DNA from 3 places in the Pseudomonas sp. NFX1 genome. Region 2 is predicted to be linked to each of the others. Evidence: predicted binding sites of a transcription regulator. Region 2 holds the regulator's gene; each other region holds the start of a gene.
What was found. The regulator FliA, encoded in region 2, starts transcription of late flagellar genes. The targets are predictions, from matches to a motif close to CTAAAGTTTNNNNNNNNNNNGCCGNTAA.
Positions count from the first base shown of each region.

Region 1: a site for FliA is predicted at 2,628-2,655, ahead of motA (flagellar motor stator protein MotA). Genes of this name have one in related genera too.
Region 3: a site for FliA is predicted at 3,134-3,161, ahead of DJ563_RS10550 (methyl-accepting chemotaxis protein). Genes of this name have one in related genera too.

Region 1 covers NZ_CP169366.1:5,223,360-5,229,313, reverse strand. The annotation lists gene DJ563_RS23465 (molecular chaperone Tir) at 87-566, shown strand; gene motB (flagellar motor protein MotB) at 683-1,708, opposite strand; gene motA (flagellar motor stator protein MotA) at 1,712-2,563, opposite strand; gene DJ563_RS23450 (HDOD domain-containing protein) at 2,694-4,229, shown strand; gene DJ563_RS23445 (rhodanese-like domain-containing protein) at 4,274-5,083, shown strand; gene asd (archaetidylserine decarboxylase) at 5,093-5,954, shown strand, end outside.
Region 2 covers NZ_CP169366.1:375,943-381,896, reverse strand. The annotation lists gene DJ563_RS01685 (protein-glutamate methylesterase/protein-glutamine glutaminase) at 1-799, opposite strand, end outside; gene DJ563_RS01680 (chemotaxis protein CheA) at 846-3,041, opposite strand; gene DJ563_RS01675 (protein phosphatase CheZ) at 3,054-3,842, opposite strand; gene DJ563_RS01670 (chemotaxis response regulator CheY) at 3,863-4,237, opposite strand; gene fliA (RNA polymerase sigma factor FliA) at 4,357-5,097, opposite strand; gene fleN (flagellar synthesis regulator FleN) at 5,094-5,927, opposite strand.
Region 3 covers NZ_CP169366.1:2,435,173-2,441,126, forward strand. The annotation lists gene DJ563_RS10545 (TonB-dependent receptor domain-containing protein) at 1-864, shown strand, start outside; gene DJ563_RS10550 (methyl-accepting chemotaxis protein) at 937-3,114, opposite strand; gene DJ563_RS10555 (AraC family transcriptional regulator) at 3,563-4,387, shown strand; gene DJ563_RS10560 (cupin domain-containing protein) at 4,460-4,846, shown strand; gene DJ563_RS10565 (hypothetical protein) at 4,985-5,221, shown strand; gene catA (type A chloramphenicol O-acetyltransferase) at 5,360-5,954, opposite strand, start outside.

The sequences.
Region 1 (5,954 bases), 1.1 Mb from region 2:
AGGACCGCTCCGGTTTTACCGTCATCTATTGCCCCTTCTACTGCTTTCGCTGATGGTCATGCCTTCTATCAGGGAGGGCAACCGCCATGCCGGTTCTTATCAGCTACCGCCACGAAGAGCGGCTCGATGCGTTCATCCTCAATGAGCGCCTGCTGCTCGAAGGCATCGCTACCCAAGTGGTGCAGCTTGACAGCGAAGGGCAGACCCGCGATGACCTGCATGGCAGTTTCTGCCAGCAGATGAGCGATGCTACTCATTGGGTCGGGGTGCTCCCCGCCGACGCTGCCGAAGACTGGTGGACTGCTTGGCTGCTGGGGGCTGCGGCAATGGCCTGCCGCCGTATCAGCTTCTATCGCAAAGAACTAGCGCCACTACCGGAATGCCTGGGCAGGTGGCCGTGCATGCGTGAGCGGGCGCATATCGACCTGTTCGTGCGGGCCTATCATGACGAGCGCACGTTCGAGCGGGCCATGCCACTGCCGCCAGGGCGAGGGTTGGGTGCTGACAGGGATAATGCCGATTTCTTTCATGCCGATCTCAAGGCCAAGATCCGCCGGGGGTTTTGACGGCCATGTGATGGCTGGCACCGGCTTCGCCGGTGTTCGCGGGGCAAGCCCGCCCCCACAGAGGCACAGCTATCAATGCGATAACTGTTTCTCTATCGGAGCGGCTGCGCGAGGGGCTACTGCTCTTTGGCGTCGTCCATCTTCAGCGTCCCATCTTCGAAGATGTTTAGTTTCTCGCGCAGCTCACGCGGCTGCATCGGTGCCTGCTCGGCCTCTGGCACAGCCGGGGCCGAGGCGCCGGGGGCGGTGTCGGCAGGTGCTGCGGGCTCGGCCGGCGGCGCTTCGGGCGCGGCCTGCTCACCCTCGATGTTGCGCTGGGCCTTCTTGGTCAGCACGATGATGTCGATGCGCCGGTTGACCGGGTTGAACGGGTCCTTGCGGTCGAACAACGACGACGAGGCGTAGCCCACCACCCGGGCCACCTGCCCGTCCGGATAGCCGCCTGCGACCAGCGCGCGCCGCGCCGCGTTGGCACGGTTGGCCGACAGCTCCCAGTTGCCGAACTCACCGGTGCCGGCAAACGGCTTGGCATCGGTGTGGCCACTGATGCTGATCTTGTTCGGCACCGCCTTGATGGTGTCGGCCATGGCCAGCAGGATGTCCTCGAAATACGGCTGCAAACGCGCACTGCCGATGTCGAACATCGGCCGGTTCTCGGCATCCATGATCTGGATACGCAAGCCGTCCTGAGTGATCTCGAACAGAATCTGGTCCTTGAACTTCTGCAGCTGCGGGTTTTCCTCGACCTTGTTCTGCAGTTCCTGCAGCAACAGCTCGAGGCGCTCGCGTTCGACCTGCTCGGCCATGGTCTCGACCTGGTCCTTGCTCAGTTGCACGCTGGATTCAGGCGTCGGCTCGGACTTCACTTCAGGGTTGATGGTTTTTTCCGGTGCCATCTCGGGCGAACCGCCGAGGTCGATGACGTAGGGCGTGCCACTCTCGGAAAAGCCGATCGGGTCCTTGAAATAGCCGGCAATGGCGATCTTCTGCTCAGGCGTGGCTGTGGACAACAGCCAGAGCACCAGGAAAAACGCCATCATCGCCGTGGCGAAGTCGGCAAAGGCGATTTTCCAGGCGCCGCCATGGTGGCCGCCGCCGAAGCGCTTGACGCGCTTGATGATTATCGGCTGATTGTTCTCCATGACTCAGCGACCGCGAACCGCTTGTTCCAGCTCGGCAAAACTTGGGCGATGCTTGGGGTAAAGCACCTTGCGACCGAACTCGACAGCCAGGGACGGTGGCATGCCCGAGGCCGACGCGACCAGCGAGGCCTTGATCGACTCGTACAGGTTGATCTCTTCCTTGGCATCGTGCTCCAGGCACTTGGCCAACGGGCCGAAGAAGCCATAGGCCGCCAGGATACCGAAGAAAGTACCGACCAGTGCCGCACCCACGTGCATGCCGATGGCCGCCTGGTCGCCTTCGCCGAGCGAGGCCATGGTCACCACGATGCCGAGTACCGCCGCAACGATACCGAAGCCCGGCATGCCGTCGGCAATGCCGTTCACCGCATGGGAGGGGTGTTCGAGCTCTTCCTTCATGCTCAGCAGCTCCATGTCGAACAAGCCTTCGAGCTCGTGCGGGGCCATGTTGCCGGTGGACATGATGCGCAGGTAGTCGCAGACGAACGCGGTCATGCGCTCATCCGCCAGTACGGTGGGGTACTTGGCGAAGATCGGGCTGGCCGCAGCGTCCTCGATATCACTCTCGATGGCCATCATGCCTTCACGACGGCTTTTGTTGAGGATCTCGTACACCAGGCCCAGCACCTCCAGGTAATAGGCGTGGGTGAAGCGCGAGCCGAACATCTTCATCGACTTCTTGATGACGTGCATGGTCATGTGGCCAGGGTTGGCCTGCAAGAATGCACCGAAGGCCGCACCGCCGATGATCAGTACTTCGAACGGCTGGATCAGCGCCGCGATCTTGCCGTGGGAGAGCACGTATCCGCCGAGCACGCTCGCGAATACGACGATGATGCCGATAATTTTAGCCATAGGTTCAAAGCACTTGCTGTCGTGGTCAGGGTGAGAGACGGGAGCTTTAAAACTCTTCTTCTACTTATCGGCAGAACTGCGCCAGACTATAGCCACTCAAAGCGAAAAGCCAGTTCGGACTGATGTCAAAATGCCAATTGAAACCAAGGTGCCCGCTCAGCCGCCACGTACGTTAGAGGCCTGGGTAAAGCTGCTGGAGAGTGTTCGTATACCTGTGCCGAAACAGAGTTACGACCGGGTATTGGCTGCGATAAACGACAGCCGCCGCTCCCTGCGCGATATCGCCGAACTGATGCAGGATAGCCCGGCACTGGTGCTTTCGGTCATGCGTGAAGCCAATCACCCGGCCAACGCCAGCCAGGCCGAGCCCGCCGAGAGCCTGGAAATTGCCCTGAACCGGCTGGGCCTGACGCGTATCGAGCAGTTGCTCAAGCGCCTGCCCTCGCTGCCAGCCGACGAGGTCCCGCCGGTACTGGGCCAGTTCCAGCTGATCAGCCAGCACGCCTCGCAGCAAGCCAGTGGCCTGTTCGCCAGCCGCCTGGCGCGCTTGTGGCAAGAAATCCACTGGGGCAGCCTGCTGTTCCTCGCCCCGCTCTGGCCGCTGGCCCTGGCCTACCCGAAGCTGCTCGACACCTGGGAGCTGCGGGTTATCCACAAGGGTGAGAAAGCCGCCGAGGTGGAGCAGGAACTGTTCGGTGTGCGCATCATGGCGCTGTGCCAGACCATGGCCGAGTACTGGCGCCTGCCGCAATGGGTGACCCAGGGCTACCGCATGTTGCTGGATGAACGCGAGCAACTGGCGCAGGTGTTCAACATTGCCCGCGATCAGGACGTGCTGAGCCAGCAACACCGCCTGGATGAGGAGCCCGGCCTGCGCCGCTGGTTCAACCAGCCGGCCAATACCGTGCTGCTGGCCAACGGCCTGGCCCTGGCGGCGCAGGTGGGCTGGGACAACCCGCACCTGCTGCGCTGGCAGTTGCTGACCGCGCTGTACCTGCAGACGTCGCTGGATGACGTGCAGCAGCAGGTTCACCAACAAGCGGCGGCCAGCGCCCGGCGCCATGCCCACCAGGCGCTGTTCCACCCGGCCGAAGCGCTGATCTGGCCCTGGCAGCAACGCCGCCCCCACCCAGGCATGCTGGCGCCACCGCCGCCCAGCAGTGAAGAACTGAACCGCTGGCGCACGCTGTGCCAGGACCTGCTGGCGCAGCCAAGCCCGTTCACCAATACCGTGCACCTGGCCACCCAGGCCCGCGAGGCCCTGCTGGCCTGCGGCATGCAGCGCATCATGCTGCTGACCCTGGACAAGGCGAGCGACTACCTGCGCGTGCAGCAGACCGCCGGCCTGCCCAAGGAAGCCGCGGCCATGGCCTTGCAAGTGCCGCAAAGCAAGCTGCTGCAAAAACTGATGAGCAAGGCCGGGCAACTGCGCCTGACCCCGGAAAACCACGGCCAGTTCTCGGCCCTGCTGCCTGCACCGCTGCGCGCCCTCTTCCGCAGCGAGCACCTGCTGCTGCGCTCGCTGGCAGTCAACGACCAGGTCCTGATGCTGGCGGTGGCCGACCAAGGCGGCAACCCCCTGGCCGATATCAGCGTGCAAGCCTTTGGTAAAACCGCGCAATGCATCGAGCGCGCGCTGTCCGTGTTTGCCAACCGCAAGGGCTGAGCCTTGCGCTACAATCGCCCCTCTTTCCACACTGGAGACCGTGGATGACTGACTTTTCCGGCCTGCCCCTGGTGATCGAAGCCGCGGATCTCTTGCCGCGCCTGGGTTCACCGCACTTGATCCTGGTGGACCTGAGCAGCGCAAACCGTTATGTCAGCGGGCACATCCCCGGCGCCCGCTTCGTCGAAGGCAAGCGCACCCAGCTGGGCCTGCCACCAGCGCCGGGCCTGCTGCCGGCACTGGCCGACCTGGAAAAACTGTTCAGCGAGCTCGGTCATCGCGACGATGCCGTCTACGTGGTCTACGACGATGAAGGCGGGGGCTGGGCCGGGCGCTTCATCTGGATGCTCGACGTGATCGGCCACAAGGCCTACCACTACCTCAATGGCGGCATTCAGGCCTGGCCGGCGGACACGCTCTGCACCGACGTGCCGGCAAGCGGCAATGCCACCGTGCGCCTGCAGGTGCACAGTGAGCCAACGGCCACCCGCGAGTACCTGCAAAGCCGCCTGGGCGCCGATGACCTGGTCATCTGGGACGCCCGCGGCCCGCTGGAGTACAGCGGCGAGAAGGTGCTGGCGGCCAAAGGCGGCCACATCCCCGGCGCGGTCAATTTCGAGTGGACGGCCGGCATGGACCTCAACGACCACTTGCGCATCCGCCACGACATCGCCGAAGTCCTGCAAAAGCTGGGCATCACGCCCGACAAGGAAGTGATCACCCATTGTCAGAGCCACCGCCGCTCCGGTTTCACCTACCTGGTGGCCAAAGCCCTCGGTTACCCACGCGTCAAGGCCTACGCTGGCTCATGGAGCGAATGGGGCAACCACCCGGACACGCCTGTTGAAGTTTAAGGAACCTGCATGAAATCCCGTTTGTTCATCATCAGCCAGTACCTGCTGCCGCACCACCTGCTGTCGCGGCTGGCCGGCTGCATTGCCGAGTGCCGTGCACGCTGGTTCAAAAACGCCTTCACCGCCTGGTTTGCCAAGCGCTACCAGGTGAACATGTCCGAGGCCCTGGTCGAGGACTTGAGCGCTTACGAGCACTTCAACGCGTTCTTCACCCGCGCCTTGAAGCCCGGCGCCCGCCCGCTGGACGAAACCCCCGGTGCCATCCTGTGCCCGGCCGACGGTGCTGTCAGCCAGCTAGGCCCGATCGAGCACGGCCGCATCTTCCAGGCCAAGGGCCACGGCTACAGCGCCCTGGAGCTGCTGGGTGGCGACCCGGCCCTGGCCGCGCCGTTCATGGGCGGCGAATTCGCCACCATTTACCTGTCGCCGAAGGATTACCACCGCGTGCACATGCCGCTGGCCGGCACCCTGCGCGAGATGGTGTATGTACCGGGTCGCCTGTTTTCGGTGAACCAAACCACGGCCGAAAACGTGCCCGAGCTGTTTGCCCGTAACGAGCGCGTCGTCTGCCTGTTCGACACCGAACGCGGCCCGATGGCCGTGGTGCTGGTAGGTGCGATGATTGTTGCTTCGATCGAGACGGTCTGGGCCGGCCTGGTAACGCCGCCCAAGCGTGAGTTGAAGACCTTCCGTTACGACGAAGCCAGCCGTGCGCCGATCCACCTGGAAAAAGGTGCCGAGCTGGGCCGCTTCAAACTGGGCTCGACCGCCATCGTGCTGTTCGGGCCAGAGCAGGTGAAGTGGGCTGAAAGCCTGGGTGCCGGGTCGGCAGTGCGCATGGGCCAGCAGTTGGCAGCGCCTGCGCAGGCTT
Region 2 (5,954 bases):
TCTGCTTGCCACCTGGGGCCAGCAGCGCCAGGCCTGGGCGCAGCACGTCACCGTCCTCGGCTTCCTTCACGCTGATCTTGCACAGCTTGTCCAGGCGCTCGGCAAAGGCCTTGGTGAAGGCCGCCGGCATGTGCTGGATCAGCACGATGGGCGCCGGGAAGTTGCCAGGCAGTTGCGTCAGTACCCGCTGCAGCGCCACCGGGCCGCCCGTGGAGGTACCGATGGCCACCAGCTTGTAGGGTTTGCGCTTGGGTGCCGGGGCATGTGCCGCTGGCGCTGCCGCCGCACGCACCGGCGCGGCAGTGCGCACCGGTGCGGGGCTGGCGAAGCTGCTGGTTGGCGCAGCGCTGCTGGCGGCCGGTGCGGCGGCTGGCGCGGGGCTGTAGCTGCCGAAACGGCGGTTGCTGCGCGACAGGGTGTGCACCTTCTCGCACAGCAGTTGCTTGACCTTCTCCGGGTTGCGCGAGATGTCCTCGAAGTTCTTCGGCAGGTAATCCACCGCACCGGCATCCAGTGCGTCCAGGGTCACCCGGGCGCCTTCGTGGGTCAGCGAAGAGAACATCAGTACCGGCGTCGGGCAGCGCTGCATGATGTGCCGCACCGCCGTGATGCCGTCCATCATGGGCATCTCGTAGTCCATGGTGATGACATCGGGCTTGAGCGCCAGCGCCTGGTCGATTGCTTCCTTGCCATTGGTCGCGGTACCCACTACCTGGATCGTCGGGTCCGCCGAGAGGATTTCCGAGACGCGGCGGCGGAAGAAACCGGAATCATCCACCACCAGGACCTTGACTGCCATAAACACTCCATTAGGCGGCGCAACCCGCCAGGGTGCGCCACCGAAATCAAATACGCCGCGCGGCGTAACGCTTGAGCATGCTCGGGACGTCGAGGATCAACGCGATGCGACCGTCGCCGGTGATAGTGGCCCCGGACATGCCCGGCGTGCCCTGCAGCATCTTGCCCAGCGGCTTGATTACCACTTCTTCCTGGCCCACCAGTTGATCGACGACAAAGCCAATGCGTTGGGTACCGACCGAGAGGATCACCACGTGGCCCTCATGCTGCTCTTCGTGCACCTGGCCCTGCACCAGCCAGCGCTTGAGGTAGAACAGTGGCAGCGCCTTGTCGCGCACGATCACCACTTCCTGGCCATCGACCACATTGGTGCGCGACAGGTCGAGGTGGAAGATCTCGTTGACGTTGACCAGCGGGAAGGCGAAGGCCTGGTTGGCCAGCATCACCATCAGGGTCGGCATGATCGCCAGGGTCAGCGGCACCTTGATGACGATCTTCGAGCCCTGGCCCTTGGCCGAGTAGATGTTGATCGAGCCATTGAGCTGGGAAATCTTGGTCTTCACCACGTCCATGCCGACACCACGGCCGGACACGTCGGAGATCTCGGTCTTGGTCGAGAAGCCCGGGGCGAAGATCAGGTTGTAGCAGTCCGACTCGCTCAGACGCTCGGCGGCGTCCTTGTCCATCAGGCCCTTCTCCACCGCCTTGGCGCGCAAGATGTTGGGGTCCATGCCCTTGCCGTCATCGGAGATCGACAGCAGGATATGGTCGCCTTCCTGCTCGGCCGACAACACCACCCGGCCGGTCCGCGCCTTGCCGGACGCTTCACGCTCGTCGGGCATTTCCACGCCATGGTCGACCGCATTGCGCACCAAGTGCACCAACGGGTCGGCCAGGGCCTCGACGAGGTTCTTGTCGAGGTCGGTCTCTTCACCGACCAGCTCCAGGTTGATCTCTTTCTTGAGCTGGCGGGCCAGGTCGCGAACCAGGCGCGGGAAGCGGCCGAAGACTTTCTTGATCGGCTGCATGCGGGTCTTCATGACTGCGGTCTGCAGGTCGGCGGTGACCACGTCGAGGTTCGACACGGCCTTGGACATGGCCTCGTCGCCGCTGTTCAGGCCCAGGCGCACCAGGCGGTTACGCACCAGCACCAGTTCGCCGACCATGTTCATGATCTCGTCCAGGCGCGCGGTGTCGACGCGCACGGTGGTTTCTGCCTCGCTGACGGCATGCTTTTCTGCCGCAGGGGCCGGCGCCCGTGGTGCAGGCGCAGGCTTGCTGACAGGCGCCGGTGCGGGCTTGGCCACTGGCTTGCTTTCGACCTTGGCAGCGACAGTTGCTTCGACCGCGACGGCGTCGCCAGAGAACTTGCCCTTGCCGTGCAACTGGTCGAGCAAGGCTTCGAATTCGTGCTCGCTGATAGCGTCACTGGCCGTGGCGGCCGGTGCAGTGCTCACGGGCGCAACTGCAGCGGCGGCGGGCAAGGCATCGGCCTGGAAGGTGCCCTTGCCATGCAGCTGATCGAGCAGCGACTCGAATTCTTCATCGGTGATTTCATCGCTGACCGGCACGGGGGCGCTGGCCACCGGCTCAGCGACGACTTCGGCGCTGAACTGGCCTTTGCCATGCAACTGGTCGAGCAGCGATTCGAACTCGGCGTCGGTGATCTCGTCACTGGCGCCGCTGACGCTCTCGCCTTGCAGCTGCTCATCGGCAGCGGCCTGAGCCTTGACCGCGTCAAGCGAGTCGAGCAACTGCTCGAATTCGCTGTCGGTGATGTCCGGCTCTTCGGCAGGCGCTGCGGCCAGCGGTTCAGCGGCCGCAGGCTCGGCAGCGGCGACTTCGTCAGCAGCGGCAGGCTCGGCCAGGCGCGACAACGCGGCCAGCAGCTCCGGGGTGGCCGGGATGACTTCGCTGCGCTCGCGGACCTGGCCAAACATGTTGTTGACCGTGTCCAGCGCTTCGAGCACCACGTCCATCAACTCGGCGTCGACCCGGCGCTCACCTTTGCGCAGGATGTCGAACACGTTCTCGGCGATATGGCAGCACTCCACCAGCTCGTTGAGCTGGAGGAAGCCGGCGCCCCCTTTTACAGTGTGGAAACCGCGAAAAATGGCATTGAGCAGGTCGGCATCATCCGGTCGGCTTTCCAGCTCGACCAATTGCTCGGACAGTTGCTCAAGAATTTCGCCGGCTTCTACCAGGAAATCCTGAAGGATTTCTTCATCGGCGCCGAAGCTCATTAAACGTGCTCCTTAAAAACCCAGACTGGACAGCAGATCATCGACATCGTCCTGACCGGACACGACGTCTTCACGCTTATCGGCATGAATCTGCGGACCTTCACCCCGAGTCGGATGTTTTTCTTGATCTTTTTCAGCGCGAAGCTGCTGGTGGTCATGTTCGATACCGGCAAAACGGTCGACCTGACTGGCCATCAGCACGAGCTTGAGCAGGTTGCTTTCCACCTCGGTGACCAACGCGGTGACCCGCTTGATCACCTGGCCGGTCAGGTCTTGGTAGTCCTGAGCCAGCAGAATGTCGTTGAGATGGCCGGAAACCTTGCGGTTGCCTGCGGCGCTGTGCGTCAGGAAACTGTCGACACGTTTGACCAGGTCACGGAATTCTGGCGCAGCGACTTCGCGGCGCATGAAGCGCTGCCAGTCGACGCTCAGGGCCTTGGCCTCACCTGCCAGGTCGTTGAGCACCGGCGTGCTTTCCTCGACCAGGTCCATGGTGCGGTTGGCCGCACCCTCGGTCAGCTTGACCACATAGGACAGGCGCTCGGTGGCGTCGGTGATCTGCGAGACTTCCTCGGCCTGCGGCATGTTCGGGTCGATCTGGAAGCTGACGATGGCGCTGTGCAGCTCTCGGGTCAGCTTGCCGACTTCCTGGTACAGGCCACGGTCGCGGGTCTGGTTCAGCTGATGAATCAGCTGCACCGCCTCGCCGAAGCGACCACGCTCCAGGCTCTCGACCAATTCCTGGGCATGTTTCTTCAGGGTCGTTTCGAACTCCCCCAAAGACGTTTGTGATGAATCCATGGCGCGCCCCCTGACGTGACTCAGCCGTTGACGCGTTCGAAGATCTTCTCGATCTTTTCTTTGAGCACCTGAGCGGTGAACGGCTTGACCACGTAACCATTGACGCCGGCCTGGGCCGCTTCGATGATCTGGTCACGCTTGGCTTCGGCGGTCACCATCAGTACCGGCATGGTTTTCAGCTTCTCGCTGGCGCGGACTTTACGCAGCAGGTCGATACCGGACATGCCCGGCATGTTCCAGTCGGTCACCAGGAAGTCGTAGTGGCCGTTTTCCAGCATCGGCAACGCCGTGGTGCCGTCATCGGCTTCGTCGGTGTTGGTGAAGCCCAGATCACGTAGCAGGTTCTTGATGATCCGCCGCATCGTCGAAAAGTCGTCAACGATGAGGATTTTCATGTTCTTGTCCAATTAGACCTCCAAGCAGTCTCAAACGCGCTCGGCCCCCGAGCACGCATTCATTCAATTCGGCACAACGTGAAACGGCTGCAGCGTCTTCAACGGCGAACGGTTGGCACTCAGCGCGCCCGCCATTCACCCAGACGGCTGCGCAAACGTGCGGCGCACTGGCTGTGCAGCTGGCTTACGCGCGACTCGCTGACCCCCAGCACCTCACCGATTTCCTTGAGGTTCAGCTCTTCGTCGTAGTACAGCGCCAGCACCAGCCGCTCGCGCTCTGGCAGGTTGGCGATGGCATCGGTCAGGGCAGCCTGGAAGCGCTCGTCTTCAAGGTCGCGCGACGGCTCGACCTGGCCACTGGCGCCGTCCTCGTGCAGCCCTTCGTGCTCGCCGTCCTGCAACAGGTCGTCGAAGCTGAACAGCCGGCTGCCCAAGGTATCGTTCAAAATCCCGTAGTAATCGTCGAGACTCAATTGGAGTTCGGCCGCAACCTCGTGATCTTTAGCGTCGCGACCGGTTCTTGCTTCAACAGCGCGCATTGCGTCACTGACCATGCGTGTGTTGCGGTGTACCGAACGCGGCGCCCAATCGCCTTTGCGGACCTCATCGAGCATCGCGCCGCGGATGCGGATACCGGCGTAGGTTTCGAAGCTGGCGCCCTTGCTGGCGTCGTACTTGTTGGCCACTTCCAGCAGGCCGATCATGCCGGCCTGGATCAGGTCTTCGACCTGGACGTTGGCCGGCAGCCGCGCCAGCAGGTGATAGGCAATGCGCTTGACCAGCGGGGCGTAGCGTTCGATCAGCTCGTACTGGGCGTCTTTCGACGCCCTGCTGTACATCTTGAAGCCGCTCGCACTCATAGCACCGGTCCTGCGCTGGTGGGCTGCACCAGACGCTCGACGAAGAACTCCAGGTGCCCGCGCGGGTTGGCCGGCAACGGCCAGCTGTCGACCTTCTGCGCAATGGCCTTGAAGGCCAGCGCGCACTTGGAGCGCGGGAACGCTTCGTACACCGCGCGCTGCTTCTGCACCGCCTTGCGCACGCACTCGTCGTACGGCACGGCGCCGACGTACTGCAAGGCTACGTCGAGGAAGCGGTCGGTGACCTTGGTCAACTTGGCGAACAGGTTGCGCCCTTCCTGCGGGCTCTGGGCCATGTTGGCCAGCACGCGGAAGCGGTTCATGCCGTAATCGCGGTTGAGCAGCTTGATCAGCGCATAGGCGTCGGTGATCGAGGTGGGCTCGTCGCAGACCACCAGCAGCACTTCCTGGGCCGCGCGAACGAAGCTGACCACCGAGTCACCAATACCTGCAGCGGTGTCGATCACCAGCACGTCGAGGTTGTCGCCGACATCGCTGAAAGCCTGGATCAGGCCGGCGTGCTGGGCCGGCGCCAGGTGCACCATGCTCTGGGTGCCGGAGGCCGCCGGTACGATGCGCACACCGCCCGGCCCCTGCAGCATCACATCGCGCAGCTCGCAGCGCCCTTCGATGACATCGGCCAGGGTGCGTTTGGGGGTAAGCCCAAGCAATACGTCGACATTGGCCAGGCCCAGGTCGGCGTCCAGCAACATGACCCTGCGGCCAAGCTCGGCCAGCGCCAGAGACAGGTTCACTGAAACGTTAGTTTTGCCGACGCCACCTTTGCCACCGGTCACGGCGATCACCTGTACGGGATGCATGCTACCCATGTCTGTTCTTTACCTTGTCTCGCTGGG
Region 3 (5,954 bases), 2.1 Mb from region 2:
TCTGCGCTGTTCATCGAGGACGAGCTGTTTCTGCTCGACAACCTATCGCTGACGTTGGGCAACCGCTTCGACCACAGCGACGAGTACGGCAACCACAACAGCCCACGTGCTTACGTGGTGTATCACCCTCACCCTGACTGGACCGTACGCGGTGGCGTGTCACGCGGCTTCCGTGCCCCCAGCCTGAAAGAAGGCAGTGCTGGCGCGGCGACCAACTCTGGCGGCCGCGGTTGTACATCATTGCGCCCGCTGGGTTATGTGACCGGCAGTTGCTGGATGGCAGGCAACCCGAACCTGCGTCCGGAAATCAGCACCAACAAAGAGATTGGCGTCTCCTTCGACCACGACGGTTGGGAAGCCAGCCTCACTTACTTCCACACCGACTTCAAAGACAAAATCGAGTATGCGCCGCTGGGGTACTTCCAGGGCCGCTGGTGGACCATGCTGGAAAATGCTGACAAAGCCCGCACCCGTGGCTGGGAAGGCAGCACCAAAGTGCCGTTGTGGGAAAGCGCCAGCTGGCGCACCAACGCCACCTACATGCTCGAAAGCCGCAACCTGTCGACCGGTAAAGACCTGATCAGCTCGCCGAAGCTGTCGTTGTACAGCGCCATCGACTGGCAGATCACCGAACGGTTCGGTACCGAATTGTCAGCTCAGCACGTGGGCAAGCAACGCGGCCTGGGTACCGACTTCGTCAAGCCGTACACCACGTACGATCTGACCGCCAACTGGGCAGCCACCCACTGGCTTACCCTGAATGTCGGCGTGCAGAACCTGCTGGATGAAGACCCGCGTGATGACTCGACCAGCTATTACGTGCCTGGCCGGGCGTACTTTGCTGGGGTAACTACCTACTTCTAATTGGCAGCGCACAACCCGGAATTCGCGCTTTTACGCGAATTCTGGGTTACTTGTGTGAGGCGCCATCAGCGCTCAAGCAGCAGCGACCCGTTCGCCATCACCGCTGACCTCGAATTGCCCCACCAGCTTCTGCAGCTTGCCGGCATCCACCTTTACCTTCTGCGCGCTGTTTTGCAGCACCACTGCGGTCTGGCGCATCTCGCTGGAGGAGTGGTTAACCTGTTCGATGGTCTTGCCGTACTCGATGCTGCGGCGATTGAGCTGCTGAATGATGGCGAACATGCCCTCCACCGCCTGATGAAGTTGCACGTTCTCCGACGACGCATCCTCGGCCAGGCGCAAACTATCATCGACATTCTGCACCCCCTCCTCCATAAAACTCACCGCCTGCTGCGTTTCGTTCTGCAGGCCTTCGACCATGTGCCGGATATCGTCGGCCGCCCGCGCGGTGCGGGCCGCCAGACTGCGCACTTCATCTGCCACCACCGCGAACCCACGGCCATGCTCGCCCGCCCGTGCCGCCTCAATGGCGGCATTTAACGCCAGTAGGTTGGTCTGGTTGGTAATGTCGCTGATCAGCCCGGTGATATTGCCAATCTGCGCCATGCGGCTGTCGAGCAGTTGCACACTGGAGGCCGAGCGGGCCACCACATCGCGAATCGATTGGGTGCCCGCCTGCACTGCCAGGTACTGCTCGCGGGCGCGGCTGACCACCTCGTCCATGGCCTGCTTCATGTGTTCGGCGCTGACCGAAGCCTGCTGCAGCTCACCGAGCTGTTCCTCCATGATGATCATCATCTGGTGCACCGCATCGGCCACCTCGACAGAGCTCACGCTCGCTTCCTGGCTGCGCCCGAGCATCATCTGGTTGGTGCTGCCAACCGTGCGGCTGGCCTTGACCACCTGCCCCACCACGGCGTCCAGGCGGTCGATGAAACTGTTGATCCAGCGCGCCATGTCGCCACTCTCGTCATTGGCCAGGGCGCCAGTGTCCAGGCGCTGGCGCAGGTTGCCCTCACCCTCGGCGATGGTACGCAGCACACCGCTCATGCCGTTCAACCTGGCCGCCAGGCGCCTTGGCCCGAGCACGCCGAACAGCAGCGTAGCACCGACCATGCTGAGGGCCTGGATGGCGTCGTTCACCCCCTGTGGCAATCCGGCGTAATGCTGCACCAGGTAATTACAGCCGAACAGCCCAACCATGGTCGCCACGTAGGGTTTCATCAGCCGGTAGCTCAGCGAACGGCGGCGATAGACCTCCTCCAAGTCGGCCTCGCACATCATGCCCCAACGGTCGAGCGACCCTGGCAACTGGAAGGTCACGCCCTTGCCGACCACCGGCACATGGCGGTAGTCCGAATAACCAGGGTAAGTCACGAACAGGTTGGCGCCACGCCGGATGGTTTCCCGCACGCCGGGGTGCAGCTCACGCGTCGCGGGGTCGGTGAAGCGCAGCTCCAGCTCGGTATGGCGCTGCACCTGCACAGTGCTCCAGGGCGTACGCACGCCACTCTTGAGGTTTTCGCCATGAGTAAACGTCCCGTCCTCAAAGCGCGAACGGGACAAGGCGGTGCCTGGTTGCACGGTCGGGTCGAAACGCGATTGCACCATAAACAGATAGTTGTCGCCCGACTCGGCATAAATATGCCCGGCCTCGCGCTGGATCAGGTCGCCCAGCACATCATTGGGGACCCGGCCACACAGGCAGCCCAGGACGTTGCCCGCGTGCCTGATCGGCTGGTAGAACATCAGCGTCACCTCATCGTGAAAACGCGACGAGGATGGGCCGATCTGCAAGGTCATCGGGTCGCTGTAGGGCCCGTGAAGAAATGGCGATTTCAGGCCATGGGCCAACGCCGCGAGCTGCTCGCTCTGCGTACTGCCACGCTTTGGCCAGGTGGATACCCTGACGTTGCCCGTGCAGTCAATCACACTCAGTTCCGAAAAATCTTCGGCCTGTGCCAGCTTGTCGAGTAATGCCGAGGGCTGAATATGAGCGAAGTCTACTGCCAGGCATTCCGCCAACTCTGCCAGGTGATCCCATTGTTCGCGCGCCCAGTTGTGCAGCAACTGCACCCGCGTCTGGGCAATGGCTTCGAACGTCTGCTCGATTTCTACATAGTTCGAACGATTGAGGCGGCACGCCCACCTCATGCTGAACTTGCCGGCTTTGCCGAACCAGGGCAGCCAGCCCCGCTCGCTCGATGACAACTGCATGGAACTACTTGAAAGCGACATTAAGTTCACCATAAGCGACACAGATATCAAAATGCCAGCAACTTCCAGGCCAACTGTAATCCAAGCTTAATACCGGGTAGTGGCTACCACTAGACGCTCACTACTGGTGCATGAGGGATGTATTCCAGGCCACTTCGCACCCTGAAGGGGCGCGGAGAGAATGAAGCGATCTTACGTGGGCGGCCAGGCTGGATCGGTGGGATGTTGACCCAAGCGCATGTTCGGCTGGCTGAAAGAAAGCCTCCGAAATGTCACGTGCTTCGACAAGCTTGCATAAAGCTACGCCGCCATGGTCTCGTTGGCGTGTTCCATGCGCTGTCTGCGACACCTCGTTTCAGACAGCACATGGGAACGCCGATCTGCTTTAGAGGTTCAGGGCCTCTGGCTGAGAGCGGCCTTACAGAAAGGCGACCGTTTTCATGTGACCATCACGCGAGGTAACTCGCAGGAAAGACCCTTCATGGTACGAAAAGCAAGCCCCGCTGCCACCTCGGACTGGGTCATACGTAGCGCTCAACCTGGCAGCGTAGAACGGATCGAAGCATGGTTCGGCAGCCATGGCTACGACCCGCATCGTCACGACACCTACTCGATCGGCCGCACCCTCGCCGGCGTGCAGAGCTTTCACTACAAGGGGGCGCTGTGCCACGGCGTACCAGGTAATACGCTCGTCCTCCACCCTGACGAAGTCCATGATGGTATGGCCGGTACGGATGCGGGCTTTCGCTACCGGATGGCCTACATCGACCCGGCGCTGATTCAAAACGTGCTCAGCGGTGAGCCATTGCCCTTCATTGCCGGCGGGCTGACCCGCGACCCGCGCCTGTACCGCGCCAGTGAAGCCTTCGTGCAGGCACTGGATCACCCACTGGAAACGCTGGAGGAGCAGGACGCCGTCTATGACCTGGCCATGGCGCTGCGTGCGGTCGGCAGCAAGCCACGCGGCCGCAAACGCCTGGACTACCGCTCGGCCGAGCGCGCCCGGGCGTTCATCATGGAACACCTTCAACAGGGCATCACCCTGGAGATGCTCGAACAGGCCAGCGGCCGCGAGCAATGGAGCTTGTCACGCGACTTCCGCGCCCTTTATGGCACCAGCCCCTACCGCTTTGTCACGCTGCGGCGCCTGGACACTGCTCGGCGGCTGATGCTGGATGGCTTCACGCTGGTCGATGCAGCACTGGCTGCGGGCTTTCACGATCAGAGCCACATGACACGGCACTTCACCCGCAGCTATGGCGTGTCGCCATTGCGCTGGCTGGAACGCTTGCGGCCTGCCCGCTGACTTGCAGGATCGTACAAGAGCGGCGTGCGTTGGGTTGGGTAGGCTGATCACCTCAACTACAGAGGATCCGTCATGTCCGACGCCAACGCGCAACGCGCATCATGCCCTGTGAACCTGACCCAGAAGGCTTCACTGATTGAACAGCAGTGGAGCCCCAGGGTGGTCGCGGAAATGAACGACTACCAGTTCAAGGTCGTGCGAATCGAAGGTGAATTCATCTGGCATTCGCACCCGGAGACCGATGAAGCGTTTCTTGTGCTTGAAGGCACCTTGCGCATCGATCTGCCAGAGGGCTGCGTTTATGTGAACCCCGGCGAATTGTATGTCGTGCCACGTGGGGTGGAACACAGGACAGCGGCGCAGGGGGAAGCGAAACTGATGATGATCGAGCCACGCGGCGTGGTGAATACCGGCCATGAAGGCGGTGAGCGGACGGCTTTGAACGACGTCTGGATTTGAGTTGATCGTCTCAATAGACGATACCGGGATGCGCGTAGAACCGCGAGCACACTATGCGTATATGGAACTAAGATCCTCAATGCTGTAGAAAATCGTGAATCCGGCGCTTTAATAGCTATCGCTTCAGAGGACCGCTATATGGGCATCCGCAGCTTAGCGAAAAACCTGCCTCCAGACCCCGCCAAAGAAGGCTGGGTGCTTGGGTGGGGCGTCCTTCGGGATAGGCATCCATGGCATTTTGTCGACGTCTATGCAGACCAGAAGACAGCCAAGGCGGAGGCGGAGCGCCTTGGTGATGGCTACGTCGTTGAGTACGGGTCACACCGCCTTGGCTCGAAGGAATTCGTATGCGGTACCACCCTGCCTGAAGGCTAACGGCAGCGGATCTGTCCGCCTGGCCAAGCATCCAGCGTGGATGGAGCGCCCGCAAAGGTGCCGCTGTGGAAATGGCACATATTCAGAAAGCCCAGCGTGGGCGTGGGCTTGTTTGGCATACGTAATCAATTTCCTTTATCAGTTCCCACTTAACGCGTTGCACGACTTCTGGATCTCATTGATTATTCTACCCACATGAAAGCCGTCACAAACAGCATGATGCACTTGAACTGCTAATGGCATGAAAATGCTCTCACCTTGCGAGTAATACTTACCAATCGTAAACATTGGCGCAAAAAAATTACTTGCATCTGCCACGTTGAAATTAAAGCTGGTAAAGCTTACCCATGGGTTCGCTGAGACGTAAAAAACGTTCTCAGCGTATTCGTGCCTAGGAAAATAGGAATGATCGCGCCCATACTTTTCTCGATCACTTGAAAACCCTTGCAGAAAGGCACCCAGATCGTCTGCATAGCAGGTCCATAGCGACGAAAAGGTCTCTGTACTTTGATGGAAAATGGTGTAACTCGGATGAACCACATCCCATAAAACCAGCTCACCGTTTTTCATTGCCATTCGAAACTCAGGAAACCTGTTCACCAGCTTGGCAATAACGTGAATCATCACCGGATAAAACTTTAGCTCTGCAGCTTTTGTGTAGGCTAGTAACGCTGTTACGTCTAGCTGCGCAGTCTGACTAAAGGTACACGCGCCCACCGTACTTAATATTTCG